Regions from separate parts of the Paenibacillus sp. EC2-1 genome, predicted to be linked through region 1. Evidence: a T-box and tRNA genes for the amino acid it is inferred to sense, from the RefSeq annotation. Region 1 holds a T-box; the other regions hold tRNA genes.
What was found. A T-box is a leader RNA that pairs with one kind of tRNA and senses whether it is charged. The one in region 1 lies ahead of metG (methionine--tRNA ligase), so its partner is inferred to be a tRNA-Met.

Region 1 (3,253 bases):
CCGACCAAGTTGTCCCCCTGCTCCCGTTATTAAAGCAAGTTTATCTTTTAAATCGATGTTCATTATGATGAACTCCTCTCAAATATCTCTTTCATGTTGTATTCGATGGAAAAGATGCTCACCCTTCTTAAAGGCTTATATTATTTTGACCAAGATATATTGCTATTCTGACAGCTGATTGTTCAGTAGTGTTGTCTCCTCATCTATCCGCTTAACATCAATTCGTTCAAACAGTATTATAAGCCCGACTATTCTCTGTTGAGACGATACAAACACAGGCTTCCATGTAGGCTCTTTCAAATTCAGAAATCCTCTAACTTTCTCACATGAAAAAGGAATAAACGGGTTTAGCAACTGAGCGAGATTAGCAATCGTCTGCACACATGTATACAAGGTTTGTTCGCATGCATCTCGTTGCTCCTTCAATTGAAGCCACGGCTTTTGTTCGTCAAAGTATTTGTTTGCCTTGCGAATACTAGAAAAGATTAACTCTAGGGCTTCCTTAAGTTGACCGCTTTCAATAAGTGTCCCTGCTTTCAAGTAAAGTTCTTCAATGTTATTTCGCCATGTCTCAGATATTTCACCTTTTGGTATTTCTCCGTTAAATGACTTTTCAATAAAAGCTAATGTCCGATTAACGAAATTACCATAAGCACCAAGTAACTCTCCGTTGTGGCTGTGTATAAATTCCCTCCACGAGAAATCAGCATCCCGCTTTTCTGGTCCATTAGCTATTAGGAAGTAGCGAATCGAATCTGGATCATACCGCCTTAATAAATCTGGAACCCAAACAGCCCAATTCCTACTGGTTGAGAACTTCTGTCCTTCAAGAGTCATGTATTCACAGGAAATAATTTTATCAGGGAGATGAAATCCTCCGATTCCCAGTAAAATCGCTGGCCATATTAAAGTATGAAAAGGTACGTTATCTTTGCCGTGTACATAATACGATACGATATCACCTTTTCCCTCAAGCCAGAATGACTCACAGTTTCCACCAACCTCATCAGCCCACTGTTTGCTTGCCGATAAATAACCGCATACTGCTTCTATCCAAACATAGATTTTTTTATCCTCGAAACCGCTCACTGGAACATCGACTCCCCAAGATAAGTCCCTTGTAACTGCCCGGTCTTTAAGCCCCTCCATAAGATACCGACTCGTCAACAGCTTGGCGTTCTCCCTCCATCCTTTCTCACGATACAGATAATCCTCTAGTTGACTCTGAAAATGAGATAACGAAATGTAGAAATGCTCTGTTGGACGTTCTACTGGTGTCGATCCGCATAATTTGCACGATCTATCCCTCAGATCTAAAGGATCTAGCAAGGTAGAGCAGAAATCACACTGATCTCCACGTGCACGATGTCCGCAAACCGGACAAGTTCCTTCCACATAGCGGTCCGGCAAAAACTGACGATCCGTCTCACAATAATTCTGCTGTATTGTTTTTCTATACAAATATTTGTTGTCGAGCAACTTTAAGAATAACTCCTTCACCACATTATGGTGATAATCCACATCAGTTCGGGTGTACTTATCATATGAGAATCCCAACTTCTCAAAGCACTCAAGAAATTCCTTATGATATCTGCCCGCATAATCCGAAGGTGATACACCTTCTTTCGCAGCTTGAACAGCTACGGGTGTGCCGTGACAATCACTTCCTGAAACAAACAGTACGTTATCACCTTTAGCACGGAAATAACGTGCCAGCACATCCCCCGGAAGTAGACTCGCTAGTCTTCCCAAATGTAACGATCCGTTAGCATACGGCCATGCACCACCAATAAAAATGTTCGTCATAAGTGATTCCTCCTTATATTTTTAGGCAACAAAAAAAGCCCTCATCCCAAAGGGACGAGAGCTTTGCTCACGTGGTACCACCCAATTTTACAAATGTCTCGCGACATTCACCTCTTCAGGTACGACGCATAAAAATGCGTGTATACCCTAGCACGTTAACGGGTGCGGGTTCCGGCGCAGCCTACTCCCTTATAGGGTTCGAAGCGCAGCTCAGAGACCATATTCCCACAGATATTCTTTACTCCTTTTCAGCTACCGGAGCTCTCTGTTTAAAGAAATCACCATGGTACTCTTTCTCTTCTCAGCTTTTTACAGAATATTCAAGTTAATGGATATTATACGGAATAGACTTATAAAGTCAACCCTATGTGTATGAAGAAGGGCGCATTTTTATTCACATTCATGATTTCGATGAATCGATATATTGTTTCAATTCTTTATTCAACTCAAGCAGTTTACGATAGTCATCATTCTTATTAATGTCTAACGTAACTTCTGCGCCTTCCAAGGAATCGGGAACGTAGTAAACCTTAGAGAGTGATGATATTAACATTTCTGATTGCTTCATCATCTTGGAGTAACTCGCCTGATCGTCTTCTGTTAATTTCCCATTCTTCGCATAACTTCTCTTGATTCCATCTGCAATCTGCTTCATATTCTTCGCAATCGGTGTCAATACTTGTGCATGAACCGCTTCATCTACGGTTTGAGAGTGAGCTTCTATCACAGATAACGAGGTATAAAGATCTTCAATATGTTCTCTGTCTAGGGAACTTTCTTTATTTTGCAGTATTGTACTATAACCGAACCATACTTGATATAACGATGAGCCTGTCACGCTCTCCAACGTGCCTTTAGCGCTGTACGCTGTGTTCTGTTCCTTCTTAAGGATCGTTGAACACACTAGGATAACAACAACCAACCCGGCTAAAATCAAATAAATACTGCGGCATTTAATCAAAATGCTTCACTCCGTATATTGAACCTGATCATTACATCTCTCCTGTTCATTCCATGGAATTTTACACCATATTATTATAGATTGAATTAGCTTCTATGCCAATCCTGTACATTCCACACATCAGTTACCCAATCTTTATAAAATTCAGGCTCATGGGAGACTAATATTATCGTCCCTTCATATTTCTCAAGCGCACCTTGTAATGATGCCTTCGCTTGAACGTCGAGATGATTCGTAGGTTCATCCAGAATAAGCATATTGCTAGGTGTAATCATTAATTTACTCAACCGGACCTTGGCTTGTTCACCACCACTCAATAGAGACATGGATCGACGAATATGCTTATCGGTCAACCCTGCGCTTGCGAGCGTCTGTCTAATTTCTTTTTGCGTCAGATCTGGACGAAAGCTCCATAAATACTCTAGAGGAGTCTCTTGAGGCGTTTCAGATTCCTGTGCAAAATATCCTGCCTTAACTCCGTCACCG
Region 2 (3,253 bases), 1.7 Mb from region 1:
CATAATCCGCAAACCTAATCTCTCCTCTTAAAGCGAACATATGTATCGTTCTACTCATTATAACAAAAGATTAGCATCAGTTGAGGAAAAACTTTAAACCATTCATTTCCCAAACTTTAGACCATGCCAAAAAGGAGACACCCAAGGTGCCTCCTTCGCTAAAGTCATATTTTCGACATATTCAATCCTTAGTAAGTAGCTGCTCTAGCTTCATTTAGTGAGCTTTCATTACATTTTCGGCCAAATCCCTTGCATAATCACTAAACGTCGACAGAACACTATTGTACTCTTCAATATCCTGAATACGTATGCCATCTTGAAGTTGCTTCAGTACATCCTTTGGCAAAGATGACTCCATCGATCCAATGTCTAACTGAAAAAAGGTTCTCAGTACCTTTTCTTCTTGTGGTGGCCCCTCGAACAATGTAAGGTTCCCGTTTGCATCTATGCTCATGTAAGCTTGTTCCTTACAAGTGGGAGATAGGTCATCTGTCACTGTTTCTTCGAGCCATACTTCACCGTTGTCGTCCATCTTTCCTTTCCAAGATGGGTTATTGTTCATAAGCGAATAGATAGTATCGGTATCAAGATCCCCGATAACCTGTTCCTCTTCACCACACACAAACGAGGTCACGAGATGAACCTTCATTTTTCCTTGAGCGTTATTAAGGTGCTGCATAAATACACGCTGCTCATCGGACTCTAGATCTCCACTGTTTTGTAAATAATTCAGCGTTTCTATGGCAATAGGTGATTCATCCGTCATCTGTGTTAACAGTTTTTTCATTTGATCAGGCAACGTCTGTCCTGCCCAGGCTAAACAACCAATGATCAAAAAGAGAGTAAAGGTCCAAATGGCCCGTTTCCACCGTTTCCATCTTTTCCTTAATTGTTTTTTCATTCGGAAAATACTCAAGTATATCCCCTTCTGTCTCATGTTTTTCATAGTTTGACCGATACACTATTTATTTATTCAAAATATCAACCCGTGATTTACTATTACTTTTTATAAAAAAGTGAAAAACACAAAAAGAATCCATAAACCAGAAATACTCTGATTCATGGATTCTTTATCAATCGGGACGACACGATTTGAACATGCGACCCCCTGGTCCCAAACCAGGTGCTCTACCAAGCTGAGCTACGTCCCGAAAAAAGAAAACAGTAATAAGATAATAGCATAAATTCAATAGATTTAAAAGAGTTTTTTAACAGCTAAGAAAGATTACTCCATTCTATGTAAACCAATGCTATATCACTAAAAAAGCCCTCAGGATCGATATCCTAAGAGGCTTTCCAGTATTCATACGATGCCGGTGAAGGGACTCGAACCCCCACGGTTTCCCTCACGATTTTGAGTCGCGCGCGTCTGCCAATTCCGCCACACCGGCTTAAAATAAAAACAACCTCTTTAACAGAGGATAAATCCACTTATAAAAATAAAATGGCGCGCCCTGAGAGATTCGAACTCCCGGCCTTTTGATTCGTAGTCAAACGCTCTATCCAGCTGAGCTAAGGGCGCAAATATGGAGCGGACGACGGGAATCGAACCCGCGACCCTCGCCTTGGCAAGGCGATGCTCTACCGCTGAGCCACGTCCGCAAAACATATATTCAGTTATTCATACTTAACAAAGATGGTGAGCCATGAAGGACTCGAACCTTCGACACCCTGATTAAAAGTCAGGTGCTCTACCAACTGAGCTAATGGCTCTCAATCAAAGATTAGAGAAATAATGGCGGAACTGACGGGATTCGAACCCGCGATCTCCTGCGTGACAGGCAGGCATGTTAGGCCTCTACACCACAGTTCCATACCTATGTAGATAATAATTGGTTGCGGGGACAGGATTTGAACCTGTGACCTTCGGGTTATGAGCCCGACGAGCTACCGAACTGCTCCACCCCGCGTCATTAAAAGGTGTTTATGGTGGAGGCTGAGGGGTTCGAACCCCCGACCCTCTGCTTGTAAGGCAGATGCTCTCCCAGCTGAGCTAAGCCTCCATAAATCTTGTTATTAATAAATAATGGTGACCCGTAGGGGATACTCTCACTCTGCTCGAGACTGCGAAGTATTCCTATCGATGTCTATGCTTCGACGAACCGTGGGATTCTCATCCCCTTGAAGCAATAAAATAAATGGTGACCCGTAGGGGATTCGAACCCCTGTTACCTCCGTGAAAGGGAGGTGTCTTAACCCCTTGACCAACGGGCCTTATATATAAATCCTAGCTGGCGGAGAGAGAGGGATTCGAACCCTCGAGACGCTTGTGGCGCCTACACGATTTCCAATCGTGCTCCTTCGGCCAGCTCGGACACCTCTCCATAATGGCTCCCCGAACAGGACTCGAACCTGTGACAACTCGATTAACAGTCGAGTGCTCTACCAACTGAGCTATCAGGGAATATGTACCGCTTGGCGACGTCCTACTCTCCCGGGACCCTTCGGTCCAAGTACCATCGGCGCTGGAAGGCTTAACGGTCGTGTTCGGGATGGGTACGTGTGGAACCCTTCCGCTATCGCCACCAAACGGTTCAAGTGTTTGATCACTTGAAAACTAGATACGAAACTTGAATTTGCGAATTATCATAGCTTACGAATTACATTCGTAAAGCTTGTAGGATAAGCCCTCGACCGATTAGTATTGGTCAGCTCCATGCATTGCTGCACTTCCACCTCCAACCTATCTACCTCGTCGTCTTCAAGGGGTCTTACTAATTGGGAAATCTCATCTTGAGGGGGGCTTCACGCTTAGATGCTTTCAGCGCTTATCCCGTCCATACGTAGCTACCCAGCCATGCTCCTGGCGGAACAACTGGTGCACCAGCGGTATGTCCATCCCGGTCCTCTCGTACTAAGGACAGCTCCTCTCAAATTTCCTACGCCCACGACAGATAGGGACCGAACTGTCTCACGACGTTCTGAACCCAGCTCGCGTACCGCTTTAATGGGCGAACAGCCCAACCCTTGGGACCTACTTCAGCCCCAGGATGCGATGAGCCGACATCGAGGTGCCAAACCTCCCCGTCGATGTGGACTCTTGGGGGAGATAAGCCTGTTATCCCCAGGGTAGCTTTTATCCGTTGAGCGATGGCCCTTCCATGCGGTACCACCGGATCACTAAGCCCGACTTTCGTCCCTGCTCGACTTGTAGGTCTCGCAGTCAAGCTCCCTTATGCCTTTGCACTCTTCGAATGATTTCCAACCATTCTGAGGGAACCTTGGGGCGCCTCCGTTACTCTTTAGGAGGCGA
Region 3 (3,253 bases), 1.5 Mb from region 1:
AAAGGCATAAGGGAGCTTGACTGCGAGACCTACAAGTCGAGCAGGGACGAAAGTCGGGCTTAGTGATCCGGTGGTACCGCATGGAAGGGCCATCGCTCAACGGATAAAAGCTACCCTGGGGATAACAGGCTTATCTCCCCCAAGAGTCCACATCGACGGGGAGGTTTGGCACCTCGATGTCGGCTCATCGCATCCTGGGGCTGAAGTAGGTCCCAAGGGTTGGGCTGTTCGCCCATTAAAGCGGTACGCGAGCTGGGTTCAGAACGTCGTGAGACAGTTCGGTCCCTATCTGTCGTGGGCGTAGGAAATTTGAGAGGAGCTGTCCTTAGTACGAGAGGACCGGGATGGACATACCGCTGGTGCACCAGTTGTTCCGCCAGGAGCATGGCTGGGTAGCTACGTATGGACGGGATAAGCGCTGAAAGCATCTAAGCGTGAAGCCCCCTCAAGATGAGATTTCCCAATTAGTAAGACCCCTTGAAGACGACGAGGTAGATAGGTTGGAGGTGGAAGTGCAGCAATGCATGGAGCTGACCAATACTAATCGGTCGAGGGCTTATCCTACAAGTTTTCTGAAAGAAAACTAGCTTCGGAAGCGATACGCTTTGCATCGGAGCAAGACTTTCAGGAACAATGCAAATTCGCAAATTTAAGTTTCGTATCTAGTTTTCAAGTGATCAAACACTTGAATTGAATAATGTTCCCTGATAGCTCAGTTGGTAGAGCACTCGACTGTTAATCGAGTTGTCACAGGTTCGAGTCCTGTTCGGGGAGCCATTTATGGAGAGGTGTCCGAGTTGGCCGAAGGAGCACGATTGGAAATCGTGTAGGCGCCAAAAGCGTCTCGAGGGTTCGAATCCCTCTCTCTCCGCCACTATTTATTTCATTGCAAGGCCCGTTGGTCAAGGGGTTAAGACACCTCCCTTTCACGGAGGTAACAGGGGTTCGAATCCCCTACGGGTCACCATTTTTTAACACTTGATTTTAGATTGAACATTTGGTAAGATGAAATTCGGTTTTGATATGGAGGCTTAGCTCAGCTGGGAGAGCATCTGCCTTACAAGCAGAGGGTCGGGGGTTCGAACCCCTCAGCCTCCACCATAAACACCTTTTAATGACGCGGGGTGGAGCAGTTCGGTAGCTCGTCGGGCTCATAACCCGAAGGTCACAGGTTCAAATCCTGTCCCCGCAACCAATTATATCGCTTGAACATTAGCGATCAATATTATGGAACTGTGGTGTAGAGGCCTAACATGCCTGCCTGTCACGCAGGAGATCGCGGGTTCGAATCCCGTCAGTTCCGCCATTTTTGATTCATAAACCGAAAGAGCTTTATGGCTCGGTAGCTCAGTCGGTAGAGCAGAGGACTGAAAATCCTCGTGTCGGCGGTTCGATTCCGTCCCGAGCCACCATCTTTATTAAAACTGTATACGCCGGTGTAGCTCAACTGGTAGAGCAACTGACTTGTAATCAGTAGGTTGGGGGTTCAAGTCCTCTCGCCGGCACCATTTGGAGGATTAGCGAAGTGGCCAAACGCATCAGACTGTAAATCTGCTCCCGTACGGGTTCGGTGGTTCGAATCCATCATCCTCCACCAGTTTTATAGGGGCATAGTTTAAAGGTAGAACAACGGTCTCCAAAACCGTTGGTGTGGGTTCAATTCCTGCTGCCCCTGCCAATTGAATATTTTTTGAATGTGGCGGTCGTGGCGAAGGGGTTAACGCACCGGTCTGTGGCTCCGGCATTCGTGGGTTCAAGTCCCATCGATCGCCCCATAATTCAAAAAAAACAAATCATATTGGGGATTAGCCAAGCGGTAAGGCAACGGACTTTGACTCCGTCATGCATAGGTTCGAATCCTATATCCCCAGCCATTGATTTTGCGGACGTGGCTCAGCGGTAGAGCATCGCCTTGCCAAGGCGAGGGTCGCGGGTTCGATTCCCGTCGTCCGCTCCATTTTAATTATATGGCGCCATAGCCAAGTGGTAAGGCACAGCTCTGCAAAAGCTTTATCCCCAGTTCGAATCTGGGTGGCGCCTCCATTTCATATTTTGTGCCCTTAGCTCAGCTGGATAGAGCGTTTGACTACGAATCAAAAGGCCAGGAGTTCGAATCTCTTAGGGCACGCCATTTATTTAGCCGGTGTGGCGGAATTGGCAGACGCGCGCGACTCAAAATCGTGAGGGAAACCGTGGGGGTTCGAGTCCCTTCACCGGCATCACCAGTAAGAACGTGGATTTAATCCACGTTCTTTTTTTATGTTTATAATAAATTAGGAAAAGAAATTTATCTGTATTCTACATACGAGAAAAGCGAATGATCGGCGCCAAGCCAGCATTCGCTTTTTTTTGCATTGTTTTGTTTAGTGGTCTTGGACGTGTATAGACGGAGGTCGCACTCCATCCCCGACTTAAGTCGAGGATCAAAAACCGTCCGGGGTCCGTTTTAGATTGTATTGAATTAACCTAAAATAAAGTCATAAGGTTGAACAAGTCATAAACAATTGATTTGGAAAGGAAAGGCGGTGTATACATGAGAAATTCAAATGGTAATGGAAATGGAATTGGAATTCTGCTCATTGCTTTAGGAGCATTAGTATTACTGGGTGTATTAGGTCCTTTGCTAGGCATGTTATTTAAGTTATTGATACCAATAGCAATGATTGCACTGGGGTATTACGGAATCCAGCGTGGTAATACGTTTTTTGGCTGGATCGTATTAGCAATCGGTGTACTTTCACTGATCGGTAAGCTTTCTTGGATTATTGGTCCAATTCTTGGTATCGTCCTGATTGTCTACGGCGTTTCCCGTCTTAAAAACGGACGGAGACGTTACTAACAATCTACAAAAGCTTTAACCTGAAGGAAGAGGAGGATAAAGAAAATATGAGTGTTTTTCGACGGATTAGAGATATAACAGCAGCAACATTAAATGAAAAGCTTGAACAAAGTCAGGATCCGGTTCGGCTGATCGATCAATTCCTTCACACAACTCGGCAGGACATTACTGAAGCTGAGAAGCTTTTGCAACAGTGTGAGGCACATACAAGACAACTAAATCAGCAAGTAACTCAAGCGGAGACGATGAAAGTTAAACGGGAAGAGCAGGCACTTCTGGCTCTCAAAGCAGGTGAGGATCACCTAGCGAAACTAGCATTGCAAGAAAAGCTGATTTATGAAGAAAAGATTGAACAGTACGAGGGGCTGCTGGCTACAAGCCGTGAATCACTAAGAGAAGTGGAAGAACAGCTTG

Region 2: it encodes a tRNA-Met, which carries the amino acid that the T-box ahead of metG (methionine--tRNA ligase) is inferred to sense. The anticodon was not compared.
Region 3: it encodes a tRNA-Met, which carries the amino acid that the T-box ahead of metG (methionine--tRNA ligase) is inferred to sense. The anticodon was not compared.

Annotation. Positions count from the first base shown of each region.
Region 1 covers NZ_CP186006.1:3,082,961-3,086,213, forward strand. The annotation lists gene ACK8P5_RS14445 (SDR family NAD(P)-dependent oxidoreductase) at 1-63, opposite strand, end outside; gene metG (methionine--tRNA ligase) at 163-1,806, opposite strand; T-box leader at 1,854-2,118, opposite strand; gene ACK8P5_RS14455 (hypothetical protein) at 2,207-2,767, opposite strand; gene ACK8P5_RS14460 (ABC-F family ATP-binding cassette domain-containing protein) at 2,854-3,253, opposite strand, start outside.
Region 2 covers NZ_CP186006.1:1,426,680-1,429,932, reverse strand. The annotation lists gene ruvC (crossover junction endodeoxyribonuclease RuvC) at 1-12, opposite strand, end outside; gene ACK8P5_RS06700 (BofC C-terminal domain-containing protein) at 215-901, opposite strand; tRNA gene ACK8P5_RS06695 (tRNA-Pro) at 1,078-1,151, opposite strand; tRNA gene ACK8P5_RS06690 (tRNA-Leu) at 1,312-1,391, opposite strand; tRNA gene ACK8P5_RS06685 (tRNA-Arg) at 1,446-1,522, opposite strand; tRNA gene ACK8P5_RS06680 (tRNA-Gly) at 1,528-1,602, opposite strand; tRNA gene ACK8P5_RS06675 (tRNA-Lys) at 1,638-1,713, opposite strand; tRNA gene ACK8P5_RS06670 (tRNA-Asp) at 1,737-1,813, opposite strand; tRNA gene ACK8P5_RS06665 (tRNA-Met) at 1,834-1,910, opposite strand; tRNA gene ACK8P5_RS06660 (tRNA-Val) at 1,928-2,003, opposite strand; tRNA gene ACK8P5_RS06655 (tRNA-Glu) at 2,140-2,214, opposite strand; tRNA gene ACK8P5_RS06650 (tRNA-Ser) at 2,233-2,324, opposite strand; tRNA gene ACK8P5_RS06645 (tRNA-Asn) at 2,329-2,404, opposite strand; rRNA gene rrf (5S ribosomal RNA) at 2,414-2,530, opposite strand; rRNA gene ACK8P5_RS06635 (23S ribosomal RNA) at 2,619-3,253, opposite strand, start outside.
Region 3 covers NZ_CP186006.1:4,618,903-4,622,155, reverse strand. The annotation lists rRNA gene ACK8P5_RS21710 (23S ribosomal RNA) at 1-564, shown strand, start outside; tRNA gene ACK8P5_RS21705 (tRNA-Asn) at 702-777, shown strand; tRNA gene ACK8P5_RS21700 (tRNA-Ser) at 783-874, shown strand; tRNA gene ACK8P5_RS21695 (tRNA-Glu) at 893-967, shown strand; tRNA gene ACK8P5_RS21690 (tRNA-Val) at 1,026-1,101, shown strand; tRNA gene ACK8P5_RS21685 (tRNA-Met) at 1,119-1,195, shown strand; tRNA gene ACK8P5_RS21680 (tRNA-Asp) at 1,230-1,306, shown strand; tRNA gene ACK8P5_RS21675 (tRNA-Phe) at 1,337-1,412, shown strand; tRNA gene ACK8P5_RS21670 (tRNA-Thr) at 1,433-1,508, shown strand; tRNA gene ACK8P5_RS21665 (tRNA-Tyr) at 1,512-1,597, shown strand; tRNA gene ACK8P5_RS21660 (tRNA-Trp) at 1,605-1,678, shown strand; tRNA gene ACK8P5_RS21655 (tRNA-His) at 1,700-1,775, shown strand; tRNA gene ACK8P5_RS21650 (tRNA-Gln) at 1,800-1,874, shown strand; tRNA gene ACK8P5_RS21645 (tRNA-Gly) at 1,883-1,957, shown strand; tRNA gene ACK8P5_RS21640 (tRNA-Cys) at 1,970-2,043, shown strand; tRNA gene ACK8P5_RS21635 (tRNA-Arg) at 2,055-2,131, shown strand; tRNA gene ACK8P5_RS21630 (tRNA-Leu) at 2,140-2,219, shown strand; gene ACK8P5_RS21625 (LiaF transmembrane domain-containing protein) at 2,534-2,839, shown strand; gene ACK8P5_RS21620 (PspA/IM30 family protein) at 2,887-3,253, shown strand, end outside.